3 regions of the Streptomyces sp. NPDC005402 genome follow, and region 1 is predicted to be linked to each of the others. Evidence: riboswitches for the same ligand, from Rfam matches in the RefSeq annotation. Region 1 holds a riboswitch; each other region holds the start of a gene.
What was found. A riboswitch is a leader RNA that binds a small molecule or an ion and turns the genes downstream of it on or off. The one in region 1 is predicted to bind thiamine pyrophosphate.

Region 1 (5,127 bases):
TGGCCCGAGGTCGAGTTCGTCAGCGCGTCCACGCCGATGACGCTTGAGGAGTATGCGGACTCGATTCAGGATGCTCGGTTGGTCATCGACATGCTGGTGGGGGCGTTGCAGCGTCTCTTGGTCTACCCGGAACAGGGGTACATGATCAGCCAGCCGGTACCGGATGACGTGCGTGAGGCGTACGAGCGGCTGTGCCACGCGGGTTTCACCAGCCGACTTCTCGCTACTGACCAGCACTCCGCATGATGCCCCCGTTGCGTGGCTCGGCCTCGGAAGAACGAGAAGCGGCGATGAGTGCGTTCCGTGCGGTGCTCACCACAGACCCCTTGAGCGACGAGGCGCCGCCCATCCGAACGCATCACGGCCGCGATCTGACACCGCTACTCGGCAATTGATCTTTGATCGCTCCTGGGACCTGTTACAGGTTTCTCTACCTCATCAAGGGCCCGCGCAAAGCGCGGGCTGGCCCCTTGGGCCTGGCCCTCTGCGCCTTCGGCGCCGGGCCTGGCCCCTGGGGCCGCAAGCATGTTACGGCCCAGGTGGTAGAGCCCTAGACGGGCAGGCCACGGTCAGAACGATGCCTCCGGCGGGGGATCGGCCGGCACCGGGATGGAGGGGGCGCCATACGCGGCCGCGGGTCCGAGGTGGCGAGCGCGGGGAGCTCTCATCCCGTCCGCCGCCGACCCAGGCAGAGCCGAGCAGACGCGGCCCATGGCGTCCAGGTCGTTCGTACAGTGGCGCGCTCCACCTGGACGCCATGGACCACGCCCGCTCCACGGTGTGTGGGTCGACGGCGGACGGGATGAGAGCTGGGGAAGGTGGTGGGCGAGACAAGGCGCTTGCTGCTGCCTCTATTCGGCGTAGGCCTAGCTGCGACTTTCTCCCTGAAGCCACGCCTCGATGGCGCTCCGCCTCCAATACAGGCGATAGAGCAACCTGTGAGGCGACGGAAATGGTTGCTTCTTCGGCCCGCCGCGCGCCAGCCAACCCGTGATGGTCTTCGGGGCCACCCGCACAAGCGCCGCCGCTCCGGCGGTGTCGACCCAGACATCGTCGTCGGGCAGCTCTGGCAAGCCGAGTAGGCGTCCGGCCGGGACCGACCTGGCTTCGATCAAAGCCTCAACGAGTGCTTGATGCTGCTCAGCAAGCGTCACGCTCCGGTTGTTCACTCGACCCTCCGCGGGACTCCGTGGCCGCAGTTTTAAGACTGCAGCGTAACCTACACGACTCCATACCAGGAGATCATTGGTTTAAATAGCCGTTTCAGTTATTCCTGAGCTGCGCCTGGTTCAGCGCCAAGCTCGCGAATAACTGAGGCCACCTGGTCGTCGGGGATCCGCTGAATCATCTGCCGCTTCAGCTCGAACTCCGCCCGCTTGCTCCGGTAGTCGAGGATGTCGCGGATAATGCAACGCAGCACCCATGCCACTCCGGGAAGAGATCCCACCGACGCCAGTTCACCAAGGATTTGCACCTGGGTCTCCTGGGTTGAATAGCGACTCGGCCGGCCAGTGGACGGCCGAGCCGCGCAGACAGCACCAGTCTCACGAGGAGAAAGGGCAACAAAAAAGCCCGAACAATGCGTTCGGGCAACAAAAAAGGCGGAGCGTCAAGCCTCCGCCAGAAGCCTCCGGGCATGCCGGGGCTGGCACTGACTATGCGACATCTGCCAACGCAAGTCAATGGTCAATCAGTCATGGCAGGTCAGAGCTCCGCGAGTGCACGTGTCCGGCCCTACCCGATCACCAGCAGTGACAACTATGCTTGTCATCATGTCGCTGCCGTTGGACGACCCCATCGTCAACTACCTCTATGGGCTCGCATGGGAGAAGGCCATTGAACGACTCGCCGAGCCACCGCAGAGCCCAGCAGGACCGGTGACAAAGAAAGAGCACTTGGCGCTTATTGCGGCGTTGGCTGACTTCTCGGCGGGGATCGAAACGAACATCCTGACCGCCACGTATTATGCATGCCAATTCCAGGTGTCGCAGGCAGAGATTGGGCGCACCTGCGGAATATCACGGCAGGCCGTCCGCCAACGCCTCGCTAAAGCAACGGTCATCCAGGTAGAACGTAAGCGTCAATACTCTTACTGGGATTACGACTACGACTACGAGGAATACGACGACTAATAGAACCCGGCTCCGGCACTCGCACCCCAGCAGCATGCGGCCTGTTGGCCCCACACTGACCGACCCGCATAGAGCTACGGATCAGAAGGCGGCCGTGCCCCAACCCTGCCCGATCGACCGGCAAGTCACGGGGAACCACGGAAACGACCGGGCATAGAGGACCACGAAGGCCCCGGGTAGTTTCGCCTGGTCGGGGGTCGTCCATCCCATCTCAGTGGCACGCATCTCTGGGCCGTCCCTGGGCCGTCCGAAGCCAACCAACGCTGACAGATGGCACCCACGGGTGACCACCCCCACCCCGCTCTGGCCTGGGCCCCCCGAGTTGATCTGCGACACTGGAAGAGTTATGCCGAAGCCCGGAGAACTCACTTTCGTCGCCCCCCGCGGAGCCCAGAAGCCGCCGCGGCACCTCGCCGACCTCACGCCCGCCGAGCGCAAGGAGGTCGTGGCCGGGATCGGGGAGAAGCCGTTTCGCGCCAAGCAGCTCTCGCAGCATTACTTCGCGCGGTACGCGCACGACCCGGCGGAGTGGACGGACATCCCGGCCGGCGCGCGCGGGAAGCTCCAGGAGGCGTTGCTTCCCGAGCTCATGACCGTCGTACGGCATCTGTCGACCGACCAGGGGACCACGCGCAAGACGCTGTGGCGGCTGTTCGACGGGACGCTCGTGGAGTCGGTGCTGATGCGGTACCCGGACCGGGTGACCATGTGCATCAGCTCGCAGGCGGGCTGTGGAATGAACTGTCCCTTCTGTGCCACCGGGCAGGCGGGACTGGACCGCAATCTGTCCACCGCCGAGATCGTCCACCAGATCGTGGACGGGATGCGGGCGCTGCGGGACGGGGAGGTGCCGGGCGGGCCCGCGCGGCTCTCCAACATCGTCTTCATGGGCATGGGTGAGCCGCTCGCCAACTACAAGCGGGTCGTCGGCTCCATTCGCGCGCTCACCGATCCCGCCCCCGACGGACTCGGGCTCTCTCAGCGCGGCATCACCGTGTCGACCGTCGGGCTCGTGCCCGCCATTCACCGGTTCGCCGACGAGGGCTTCAAGTGCCGGCTCGCGATCTCCCTGCACGCCCCCGACGACGAGCTGCGCGACACCCTCGTCCCCGTGAACACACGGTGGAAGGTGCGCGAGGTGCTCGACGCCGGGTTCGAGTACGTCGAGAAGTCCGGGCGGCGGCTCAGCATCGAGTACGCGCTCATCCGGGACATCAATGACCAGGCGTGGCGCGGTGACCGGCTCGGGCGACTGCTCAGGGGCAAGCCCGTGCACGTCAACCTCATCCCGCTGAACCCAACCCCCGGGTCCAAGTGGACCGCCTCCCGGCCCGAGGACGAGAAGGCGTTCGTCGAGGCCATCGCCGCCCATGGCGTGCCGGTGACCGTCCGGGACACCCGTGGGCAGGAGATCGACGGGGCCTGTGGTCAGCTCGCGGCCACCGAGCGGTAGTCTGACGGACGTACGTACATCTTCATATCCGACAGGGGAGCGCCACAGCGCTGAGAGTGCGGCAATCGGGCCGCAGACCCTCTGAACCTCGCCCAGGTCATTCTGGGTAGGAAGTTCGGTCATCACCGTGAACAACAAGAAGTTCCTTGCTGCCGTCGTAGGCCTCGGCATGGTCACACTGTCCGCGTGCGGGTCGTCCTCCTCCTCCGCTTCCGAGGGAAACGGCTCCAAGACCGTCACCCTCGTCAGCCACGACTCGTGGGCCGTCTCCAAGAACGTCCTCGCTGACTTCGAGAAGAAGTCCGGCTACAAGGTCAAGGTCCTGGAGGACGGCGACGCCGGGCAGGCCGTCAACAAGGCCATCCTCACCAAGGACAACCCGCAGGGAGACGTCTTCTTCGGGGTCGACAACACCCTGCTGTCCCGCGCGCTCGACAACGGGCTCTTCCAGTCGTACGAGGCGAAGGGCGCCGACGGGATCAAGGCGGAGTACCGGGTCGACCAGGACAAGCACCGGGTCACTCCCATCGACACCGGCGACATCTGCGTCAACTACGACAAGGCCTGGTTCAGCGAACACAAGCTGGCCCCGCCGACGTCGTACGACGATCTGATCAAGCCCGCCTACAAGAACCTCCTCGTCACCGAGAACGCCGCCACCTCCTCGCCGGGTCTCGGGTTCCTGCTCGGGAGTGCCGCGAAGTACGGCGACGACAGCTGGCAGGACTACTGGAAGAAGCTCAAGGCCAACGGCCTCAAGGTCGTCGACGGCTGGGAGCAGGCCTACAACGAGGAGTTCTCCGGGTCGGCCGGAGGCAAGAAGGCCAAGGCCGACCGGCCGCTCGTCGTCTCGTACGCCTCCTCGCCGCCCGCCGAGGTGATCTACGCCGACCCGAAGCCGACGACCGCGCCCACCGGGGTCGCGCAGGGCACCTGCTTCCGGCAGATCGAGTACGCCGGACTGCTGAGCAACGCCAAGAACACCAAGGGGGGCAAGGCGTTCCTGGACTTCCTGCTCACCAAGGAGTTCCAGCAGGACATGCCGCTCAACATGTTCGTGTACCCGGTCGTCGAGGGCGCCCGGGTGCCGGCCGAGTTCACCCAGTACGGTCCGCAGGCCAAGGATCCCGAGACCATGGACCCGGCGAAGATCGCCGACAACCGTGACGACTGGGTCAAGTCATGGACCTCGCTCGTACTGAAGTAAGGCCCCGCAAGCCTTACGGCAACGCGGCGGCGCGGCTCGGGCTCATGGCCGTGCCCGTCGCGTTCTTCGCCGTCTTCTTCGTCTATCCCGTCGGCGCCATTGTCAGGCGCGGGCTCAAGGTCGATGGTGCCTGGCAGTTCGGCCGGATCGCCGACGTCCTGGCCCAGCCGGACATCCGGCACGTCCTGTGGTTCACCACCTGGCAGGCGCTCACCTCCACCGCGCTCACGCTCCTGATCGCGCTCCCCGGCGCGTACGTCTTCGCGCGCTTCGACTTCCCCGGCAAGCAGGTCCTGCGGGCCGTGGTCACCGTCCCCTTCGTGCTGCCGACCGTC
Region 2 (5,127 bases), on a different contig from region 1:
GGTCTGCCGGGCGACCTGGCCGGCGTCGTACTCGGAGTTGACCCGGGCGGTGGCGACCTTGACCTTCAGGCCGGCCTCCGCCAGATCGGCCTTGGCGTCGGCCAGGTCCTCGCCGGTGACGTCCGGGACGTCGACCGGGGCGCCCTTGCTGACGGTGAACGCGACCGCCGAGCCGGCGTGCAGCGTGGTGCCGCCCTCGGGATCGGTGCTGATCACGAAACCCTTCGGGACGTCCTCGCTGAACTCCTGGGTGACCATGCCCGGCTCCAGTCCCTCCGTCTTCAGCCGGGCTCTCGCCTTGCTCAGCGCCCAGCCGTCCACGTCGGGCACCTTCACCGTCTGCGGGCCCTTGGAGACGGTGATCGACACGGAGTCGTGGTCCCGGATCCGGGCGCCCACCCCCGGGTCCGTGCTGATGACGGTGCCGCGCTTGACGGTGTCGCTGTAGGCGTAGGTGACCTTCCCGGTCTCCAACCCGGCCCCGTCCAGCCGGTCCCGGGCCTGGGCCTCGGTCTTCGACAGCAGGGACGGAACCCGGGTGAACTGACCGGAGTTGATGTACCAGACGCCCGCCCCGAGTCCCAGGGCCAGCAGGACCGCGGCGACGATCAGGAGCGGGCCGCGCCGGGAACCGCCGGAGGAGCGGCCGCGACGGGCCGGCGGGGGCGGAGGGCTCTCCAGGACGCTGGTGCGGTGGTACCCCTCGGGCTCGTCCTCGTTGACCGGCAGCAGGCGGGGCACGGTCAGCGAGCGCGGGATCACGCTCGTACGGTTCTCGGCGCCCGCGTAATCCGTGGCGAGTGCCTGCGGCGGCACCGCGTCCAGCTGGTCGGCGCTCAGCCGGTCGCGGGCCTCCCGGGTCTGCGCGAGCAGTGCCACGGCGTCGTACGGCCGCAGGTCCGGGGTGCGGGCGGTGGCCGACGCGACCAGCTCGTCCAGCTCGTACGCCAGGCCCGGGACCACGGCCGAGGGGGGCGGGACGTCCTCGTGGAGGTGCTTGTAGAGGACTATGGCGGGGGAGTCGCCTTCGTGCGGCTGGTTGCCGGTCAGCATCTCGTACAGGACGACACCGCACGCGTACACGTCGACGCGGGCGTCGGCGGCGCCCGGCTGCTCGATCTGTTCGGGTGAGAGATAGGACACGGTGCCGAGGACGGCTCCGGAGGTGCTGGTCACGGTGTTCACGGACCGCACGAGACCGAAGTCGGCGACCTTGACCCGGCCGTCGTCCCCTATCAGGACGTTCTCCGGCTTCATGTCCCGGTGCACGAAACCGGCGCGGTGCGCGGCGCCGAGCGCGGCCAGCACGGGCTCCAGGATGTCCAGGGCGGCGCGCGGCTGCAGGGCCCCGCGCTCGCGCAGCACGTCGCGCAGGGTGCAGCCGGCGACGTACTCCATGGCGAGATAGACGTACGACCCGTCGGTGCCCTGGTCGAAGACCTGCACGACGTTGGGGTGGGCGAGCCGGGCGACGGACTTGGCCTCCCGGATGAACCGGTCGACGAAGACCCCGTCCGCTGCGAGCGCGGGGTGCATCACCTTGAGCGCGAGCACACGGTCCAGACGGGTGTCCAGTCCCCGGTAGACCGTGGCCATCCCGCCGACCGCGATCCGCGCGTCCACGCGATAGCGGCCGTCGAGCACCTGCCCGACCAGCGGGTCCTGAAGGGTCGTATCCACGCAGGCGAGTGTACGAGCCGCCGCTGACAGTCCATCCGGTTCGGCCGGTATCGAGGCGTGACTGCAGCGCAGCTGTGACGCAGATCGCACGGAGTCGCCGCTCCGGGACGGGCGTGACCCTTGGGTCACCTCCCGCCCCGGCGTCCCCATCGGGTCACTGGAAAGCAGGCCGCTCCGGGTCCAGCACGGCCCTGCCCTCCACCGGAGACGACGCCTCGGCGAAGTGCCGTCGAGGAATGCGACCGGCCCGGTGGGCCAGCCGCCCCGCCTCCACCGCGTGTCTCATCGCGTGCGCCATCAGCTCCGGCTCCTGCGCCCGCGTCACCGCCGAGGCGAGCATCACACCCGCACACCCCAGCTCCATCGCCAGCGCCGCGTCCGACGCCGTGCCCGCTCCGGCGTCCAGGATCACCGGCACGCGCGCGTGCTCGACGATCAGCTGGAAGTTGTGCGGGTTGCGGATGCCGAGACCCGAGCCGATCGGCGAGCCCAGCGGCATGATCGCCGCGCAGCCCACGTCCTCCAGCCTGCGGGCCAGCACCGGGTCGTCGTTCGTGTACGGCAGCACCGTGAAGCCGTCGTCCACGAGGGTCTCGGCCGCGTCCAGCAGCTCTATGGGGTCCGGCAGCAAGGTGCGCTCGTCGGCGATGACCTCCAGCTTGACCAGGTCGGTGCCGAGTGCCTCGCGCGCGAGGCGGGCCGTCAGGACGGCCTCCCCGGCGGTGAAACAGCCCGCCGTGTTCGGGAGCACCCGGATGCCGAGCCTCTCCAGCACGGACAGCACCGAGCCGTGCACCGACGGGTTCACGCGGCGCATGGCGACCGTCGTCAGTTCCGTGCCGGAGGCGACCAGGGCCCGCTCCAGCACCTCCAGGCTGGGCGCCCCGCCCGTGCCCATGATCAGCCGCGACGAGAAGGACGTACCGGCGATGACAAAGGGATCGTCGGCCATGGGTCAGCCTCCTTGGACGGCGGTGAGGACTTCCACGCGGTCTCCCTCGGAGAGCGATGTCGAGGGCCACTGCGCGCGCGGGACGACGGTCTCGTTGAGCGCGGCGGCCACCCCGGAGGGCGCCGGTGTCAGCGCCCGCACGACGGTGTCGAGAGCCGTGCCGGGAGCGAACTGGCGCGGCTCCCCGTTGACGGAGATGTTCATGCCGGCTGCTCCACGGACTCCAGGAACCGCCTGGGGGTGAACGGGCGGGCCACGTCGGGCAGTTCACCGGTCGTCAGCGCGTGCGCCAGCGCGTCCCCGGTGACCGGCGTCAGCAGCACGCCGTTGCGGTAGTGACCGGTGGCCAGCAGGAGGCCGGGCAGGTCCGTCGGGCCGAGCAGTGGGGCGTTGTCCGGGGAGCCCGGGCGCAGGCCCGCGCGGGTCTCCGTCAGCGGCAGCTCGGTGATGCCGGGGACCAGTTCGTGCGCGTCCCGCAGCAGTTCGTACACCCCGCCCGCGGTCACCGTGGTGTCCCAGCCCAGCTCCTCGCTGGTCGCGCCGATCACCAGCTCGCCGCTCTCGCGCGGCACCAGGTAGACCTGGCTGCCGCGCACCACGGCCCGCACGGTACGGCTCAGGAAGGGCGCGAGGCGCGGCGGCACGGTCAGGCGCAGTACCTGGCCCTTCACGGGCCGTACGGGAGGCAGGAGGGCCTGCGGGACGCCTTCCAGGCGGCCGCTGAGGCTTCCGGCGGCGAGCACCACCTGGGCCGCGCCCAGTTCCTCGCCGTCCGTGGTGGTGAGGCCGACGGCCCGGTCCCGTACGACGCGAAGACGTCGGGCCCAGGTGCGGTGGAACTCCACGCCCGCCCGCTCGCACGCGGCCAGCAACGCGCGCGTGAGGCGGCGCGGATCGATCTGGTGGTCGCCGTCCACCCGCAGCCCGCCCCGCACCCCCGGCGCGAGCATCGGCTCCAGCCGACGGCACTCCCGGCCGGACAACCACTCCGACTCCAGCCCCGACTGCCGCTGGAGGGCGTGCAGTTCGCGAAGGTGGGCGCGGTCGTCGGCGTCCAGCGCGACGGCGAGCGTGCCGCACCGGCGGTAGCCCAGGTCCAGGCCGGTCAGCTCGGTGAGCTCGGCCGCGAACTCGGGATAGCGGTGGGCGGAGGCGAGGTTCAGGCCCAGCAGGGTCTGCTCGCCGTAGTGCAGTTCGGTGACCGCGGCCAGCATCCCGGCGGCCACCTGGGCGGCCCCGCCGCCGGGTTCGGGGTCCACGACCGCCGTGGTGAGACCGCGTTGCGCGGCCCGCCAGGCCGTGACCAGGCCGATGATGCCGCCCCCGACGACGAGGACGTCTGACGTACGTGAGGACATGGGCGTCCAGCCCCTCCCTTCGCCGGCATGACCCGGATCAGGTTCGTACGGTCGGAGGCCGCCCAGCCTCCCTCTCAGCCCGGTGCGTCCGGGCTCCCGCGAGTGCTCTACGTTGGCCACCCTAGCCCGTGCCCGCGCGCCTCTGTAAGGGAGCCTTCCGCCATGCCCCGCTCGCTCGACGGCCTCGTCCTCGCCCCGGTGGCCGATCAGGCCCCAGGTCAGGTGGGCACGCGGACCCGGTTCAGCTACCACGAGAACGACGGGCAGATCTGGGCCGAGTACGCGGGCGGTGACGTGGTACGCGGACATCTGGTCGGCACGCGCGCGGGGGACCGTCTCGACTTCCGGTACGTCCAGCTCAAGCACGACGGAACGACATCCTCCGGGCACTGCGTCTCGACCGTCGTGGAGCTTGCCGACGGCCGGGTGCGGCTGGAGGAGACGTGGCAGTGGGAGTCGCAGCCGGGCAGCGGAACGAGTGTGGTGGAACAGGTCGGCGAGGTTGTGCAGCAGGTCACGGCGCACGGCTCCTGACTGACTGATTGTCAGTTGACTATGGTGATCAAATGAGCGAGCAGACGCAGGCGCGGGCCCAGCGGCGGGTGGTCGTGGTCGGCGCGGGCATGGCCGGGGTACAGACGGCGGTCGCCCTGCGCGAACAGGGCTTCTCCGGAACCGTCACGATCATCGGCGCGGAGCCCCATCAGCCGTACGACCGTCCGCCGCTCTCCAAGGCCGTGCTGCTGGGCAAGGCCGAGGGCTCCGCCTTCGACGTGGACTTCGAGGCCCTCGGCATCGAACTGCTGCTGGGCCGCGAGGTGTTGGGCGTGCGCCCCGAAGCGCACGAACTGGACACCGAGGCCGGACCCTTCCCGTACGACGTCCTGGTCGTCGCCACCGGCGCCGAGCCGATCCGGCTGCCCGCCACGGAGGGCGTGCCCGGGGTGCATCTGCTGCGCACCCTGGACGACGCCGAGCGGCTGCGCCCCGTGCTCGCCCGGCAGCACGACATCGTGGTCGTCGGCGCCGGCTGGATCGGCGCCGAGTTCGCCACCGCCGCGCGCGAGGCGGGCTGCGCGGTGACGGTCGTGGAAGCCGCCGAGCGGCCCCTCGCGGGCGCGCTACCCGCCGAGGTGG
Region 3 (5,127 bases), on a different contig from region 1:
TCATGTCGATCGACGGGTACAGCCCGTGGATGAGCCCGGTGTTGTCGTCCGTGTTGCCCGTCAGCGCTGCCCAGCCGATGAACAGCGAGCCGAGGACGCCGATCAGCACCAGCGAGATCAGCGTGCCCAGTACCGCCACGGAGGTACGGGCCGACAGACCGTGGCACATGTAGAGGGCGATCAGCATGATGGCGCTCGACCCGACCACCGCCACGAGCAGCGGATTCGAGCCCTGCAGGATCGCGGGCAGGACAAAGAAGTTCAGCAGCAGGAAGCTGACGGCCAGCGCGACCAGTGCCATGACACCGCGCAGCCGCCCGACGACAACGACGACGAGCGCGAAGATCCCGGCGAGCAGGCCCATCGGGAACCTGCGGTTCACGTCGGTGACCGAGTACTGGAGGTCCCTGGGCGCGGAGGGCTCGTAGGCGACCACGACCTTCTCGCCCTCGTGCAACTGTCGCGACTGGTCAGGCTGGACGATCTCCGTGAAGGTGCGGCCCTTGTCGTCGCCGGTGTCGACCCGGATCGTCGCCTTCTTGCAGGTGCCGTTGGCCTGCTGCTCGGCGGACGAGCCCTCGGCGGTGGAGGTGTCCCCGGTCGGGGTCTCCCCCGAGGCGTTCACCGACTTGCAGCTGACGCTCACGACCTTGCTGACCGTGGCCTGCTGGGTCTGCCGGTCGAAGCCGACCCCGGTGCGTTCGTGCGCCGGGGCACCACCGGGCCACAGCACCCCGAGCCCCACCACCACAGCTACACCGAACGGGATGAGGATTGCCGCGATGACCTTGCGCAGGTGCTTGGAGACGGGAGTTGCCGGTCCATGGCTATGACTGTGCGAGTGACCGTGCCCACCGCCGGAGCCGGCCTCGCTCTCATGCCCGGGCCCGCTCCCATGCCCGTGCCCGTCACCGGAACCGTGCCCGTCACCGGGACCATGCCCGCGCCCATCGCCGCCATGGCCACCGCCACCGCCCAGACCGCCGCCACCGCCGCCTGAGGCACCGTGGCTCGCGCCTTGACCGCGGCCGTAGTCGGGACCGCCGCCGTGCCCGCCCCTGGGCTCGTGCTCATGCTCGTGCCAGCCGCCGGCCCCTCCGACCCCACCGGCCTCACCGCCCCCGAAGCCACCGTGGGAGCCACCGCGAGAGCCGCTGCCGGGGCCGTGCCCAGGGCCGCTTCCGGAGCCCGGTCGGCGCGGAGGCTCGGGAGGCGGGTACGGGGGCTGATGCGTCGTGGTCACCGCCCGATCATCGCAAGAACGACAGGGGCCCTCTGTTCACCGCGCCCGAATTGACGCTAGCGTGGAGCCACCTTTGTACACGCGGGAGCTCGGAGCACCGGGCTGAGAGGGCGCTGACCTCCGTCCCAGCGATGTTTCACGTGGAACGTCATCTCCAGCGAGTGACGTTCCCCACGAAACGTCGGCCGACGGAAACCGCTGCGTCGACCGCCGAACCTGTTACCGGGTAATGCCGGCGTAGGGAGTAGGTCTCATGACCATCAAGGACGCGCGCACGCCTGCCTCCGAGCAGAACGACCAGCTCGACACGGAGGCCGGGAAGTCCATCGGCTGGCACAAGGCGTACGTCGAGGGCTCGCGCCCCGATCTGCGGGTGCCGGTTCGTCAGGTGCACCTCACCAACGGGCAGTCGGTCACGCTGTACGACACCTCCGGCCCGTACACCGATCCGCTCACCGAGACGGACGTCCGCCGGGGCCTTGTGCCACTGCGGGAGAACTGGATCATCGCCCGCGGGGACACCGAGGAGTACGCGGGTCGTCCCGTGCGCCCCGAGGACGACGGGATCAAGCACACCTCACCGCGGGGTGGCCTCCGTAACCTCGACGCGGTCTTCCCCGGGCGGTCGCGCCAGCCGCGCCGGAGCCGTGACGGCAAGGCGGTCACGCAGCTCGCCTACGCCCGTCGCGGCGAGATCACACCGGAGATGGAGTACGTGGCCATCCGGGAGAACGTCACTCCCGAGGTCGTCCGTGAGGAGATCGCGGCGGGCCGCGCGGTGCTGCCGGCGAACGTCAACCACCCGGAGATCGAGCCGATGATCATCGGCAAGCGGTTCCTGGTGAAGGTCAACGCGAACATCGGCAACTCCGCGGTCACCTCCTCCATCGAGGAGGAGGTGGAGAAGATGACCTGGGCGACCCGGTGGGGCGCCGACACGGTCATGGACCTGTCCACCGGCCGCAACATCCACACCACCCGCGAGTGGGTGCTGCGCAACTCCCCCGTCCCGATCGGCACGGTGCCGCTCTACCAGGCGCTGGAGAAGGTCGACGGTCGCGCCGAGGAGCTGACCTGGGAGATCTACAAGGACACGGTCATCGAGCAGGCCGAGCAGGGCGTGGACTACATGACGGTTCACGCGGGCGTGCGCCTGCCGTACGTACCGCTGACGGCCAACCGCAAGACCGGCATCGTCTCGCGTGGCGGCTCGATCATGGCGGCGTGGTGCCTGGCGCACCACAAGGAGTCGTTCCTGTACGAGAACTTCGAGGAACTGTGCGAGATCCTCGCCGCCTACGACGTCACGTACTCGCTGGGCGACGGCCTCAGGCCCGGCTCGATCGCGGACGCCAACGACGAGGCGCAGTTCGCGGAGTTGCGCACGCTGGGGGAACTCAACCGGATCGCGAAGCGTTTCAACGTACAGACCATGATCGAGGGCCCGGGGCACGTCCCGATGCACAAGATCAAGGAGAACATCGACCTTCAGCAGGAGATCTGCGATGAAGCTCCGTTCTATACGCTCGGCCCGCTGACCACCGACGTCGCGCCGGCCTACGACCACATCACCTCCGGCATCGGCGCCGCGATGATCGCCTGGTGGGGCACCGCGATGCTCTGCTACGTCACGCCCAAGGAGCACCTGGGCCTGCCCAACCGGGACGACGTCAAGACGGGTGTCATCACTTACAAGATCGCCGCCCACGCGGCCGACCTCGCCAAGGGACACCCAGGCGCCCAGGAGTGGGACGACGCCCTGTCCGACGCCCGCTTCGAGTTCCGCTGGGAGGACCAGTTCAACCTGGCCCTCGACCCCGACACGGCCCGGGAGTTCCACGACGAGACCCTCCCGGCCGAACCGGCCAAGACGGCTCACTTCTGCTCCATGTGCGGGCCGAAGTTCTGCTCGATGAAGATCTCCCAGGACATCCGCCGTCGCCACGGCGGCAGTCCGGAGGAGATCGAGGAGGGCATGGCCCAGAAGTCGAAGGAGTTCGCGGCGGCGGGCAATCGGGTGTATCTGCCGATCGCCGACTGACGCGGGCGAACCGTCGGCGGGTGGCCCGCGGCCGGGTCTTCGGCTTGCGCTCCCCGTGATGGGGGCGCAAGCCGAGGGGCTGTGCCGGGGTCATTCCGGCTGGTGTTCCGGCCCCCCGAAGTCCGGGCTGGTGTAGTCCGGGCTGCTGAAGCTCGGGCGGGCACCGGAGGCTCCGTCGTCCGGGCTGCTGAAGCCGGGGCGGTCGTAGCCGAGGCTGGGCATCCGGCTGGTCCGTGCGGGCGGTGCCGTGTGGTGGTGCAGTGCGGCGGTGCCCGGATCGGCCAGGGCCTCTCTGAGGAAGGGGAGGAGTCCGCGTTCCAGCAGGGCCTCGCGCCAGGCGTCCCTGGCCCGTGCCACCTCCTCGCTCAGTTCGCCGTACCCCGCGTCCGAAGAGGGCCGGTTGCGCAGTGCGGTGATCAGCAGGCCGCCGGCGGCGACCAGGATCGCGGCCGCGGTCAGGGCGCCGAACACCCAGCCGATGGTGATCATGGCGTGGGCGAACGCCGGTGGCGGGCTGAGCATCTGGAGGATGTAGCCCACGAGCAGGAAGATCGCCGCGGCGATCCCGGCGAGGACGGGCGTCAGGACGGCGGCGACGGCGACGGCGCCCGCACCGGCGGTCTCGGCGACCTCTCCCATGGTGGCGGCGAGCCCCATCGCACCCGTGCCCGAGTCGGCGGGTCCGGGTTCGTGCACGGACGACAGGGTGGACGGCGTCGCCGGGCGGCGCTGTTCCTCGCGGACCTTCACGTAGTGCTGGTACTCGGTCGCCGCGGCCGCCGTGATGATCGCGGTGGCGTTGAGCGCCATGGTGCGCAGCTGTTCGGGATTCAGCCGCTGTCCGACAGCGGCCAGTTCGGGACGGTGTGGTGCGGAGCGCAGCGCCTCATCGAGGATCCGCTCGTACTCCTGGCGGTCCTCGCTGTGCAGGTGCTGCGGAACGCTGTTCATGTGCATCCCCCGATGCTCCGTAGGGCTTGGGGCTCGCATGCCAACGAGCCGTCGGGCAGAAACGGAGGGGAGCCTGCTACGGATAAGCAGATGGTAGAGCGGTCACGGCACAGGGTGACAGGGGGTTTCCAGAAATTGGCCTCTGGCCTGCGCGGTCGACGGTCGGTCCGTCCTGGGGGAACCTCTGCCCTGCGAAGGCTCAGATATCCAGGGGCAGTTGCTGGACCAGCAGTTTTCCGGCCATGGTCACCCCGCCGTCCATCGCGATGGCCAGTCCGTCGGCGTAGACGTGCGGTCCCTCGACCACCGGACCGGATTCCTCCTTGTCGTCCTCGGAGCCCACTTCGCCGAGCAGATAGGGGATCGGGCTGTGGCCGTGAACGATGCGGTTGCCGCCGTACGTTGCGAGCAGGGAGCGCACATGGTCGGCGCCGCCTTCGTCGCGGAAGGAGAAGCGCTTGGTGAACTTGCGGAACAGGTCCCACACCTCGTCCGCGTCATTGCGCGTGAGGGTCTCGCGGACGGTGTCGTTGACCGCCTCGATCGAGTCGCCGTAGTCGAGATAGGCGGTGGTGTCGGAGTGGACCAGCAGGTGCCCGTCCACCTCCTCGACGGCGTCGAGGCGGGCCATCCACTGCAGATGGTGGTCCTGGAGGCGGTCCATGTCGGTCTTCTGCCCGCCGTTGAGCAGCCAGGCCGCCTGGAAGGTGGCGGTGCCCGCGCCGGAGTTGACGGGGGTGTCGCCGAACCGCTTGGCGCCGAGCAGCAGCAGCTCGTGGTTGCCCATGAGGGCCTTGCAGTAGCCGCCTGCCGCTGCGGCCTCCGCGGACAGCCGCATCACGAGGTCGATGACGCCGATGCCGTCGGGGCCGCGGTCGGTGAAGTCGCCGAG

Region 2: it holds a riboswitch for thiamine pyrophosphate, as region 1 does, so the genes downstream of both, thiO (glycine oxidase ThiO) here and ABZT02_RS29800 (thiamine ABC transporter substrate-binding protein) in region 1, are expected to answer to the same signal.
Region 3: it holds a riboswitch for thiamine pyrophosphate, as region 1 does, so the genes downstream of both, thiC (phosphomethylpyrimidine synthase ThiC) here and ABZT02_RS29800 (thiamine ABC transporter substrate-binding protein) in region 1, are expected to answer to the same signal.

What each region holds. Positions count from the first base shown of each region.
Region 1 is NZ_JBEXFB010000017.1:139,776-144,902, reverse strand. Features, by position in the region: gene ABZT02_RS29820 (YdcF family protein) at 1-246, shown strand, start outside; gene ABZT02_RS29815 (hypothetical protein) at 1,268-1,474, opposite strand; gene ABZT02_RS29810 (hypothetical protein) at 1,773-2,132, shown strand; gene rlmN (23S rRNA (adenine(2503)-C(2))-methyltransferase RlmN) at 2,479-3,585, shown strand; TPP riboswitch at 3,609-3,716, shown strand; gene ABZT02_RS29800 (thiamine ABC transporter substrate-binding protein) at 3,713-4,792, shown strand; gene ABZT02_RS29795 (iron ABC transporter permease) at 4,837-5,127, shown strand, end outside.
Region 2 is NZ_JBEXFB010000004.1:355,099-360,225, forward strand. Features, by position in the region: gene pknB (Stk1 family PASTA domain-containing Ser/Thr kinase) at 1-1,680, opposite strand, end outside; gene ABZT02_RS10105 (thiazole synthase) at 1,835-2,632, opposite strand; gene thiS (sulfur carrier protein ThiS) at 2,636-2,836, opposite strand; gene thiO (glycine oxidase ThiO) at 2,833-3,990, opposite strand; TPP riboswitch at 3,988-4,100, opposite strand; gene ABZT02_RS10120 (hypothetical protein) at 4,153-4,524, shown strand; gene ABZT02_RS10125 (FAD-dependent oxidoreductase) at 4,557-5,127, shown strand, end outside.
Region 3 is NZ_JBEXFB010000014.1:88,980-94,106, reverse strand. Features, by position in the region: gene ABZT02_RS26380 (YibE/F family protein) at 1-1,243, opposite strand, end outside; TPP riboswitch at 1,315-1,504, shown strand; gene thiC (phosphomethylpyrimidine synthase ThiC) at 1,497-3,284, shown strand; gene ABZT02_RS26370 (hypothetical protein) at 3,375-4,241, opposite strand; gene ABZT02_RS26365 (metallophosphoesterase) at 4,435-5,127, opposite strand, start outside.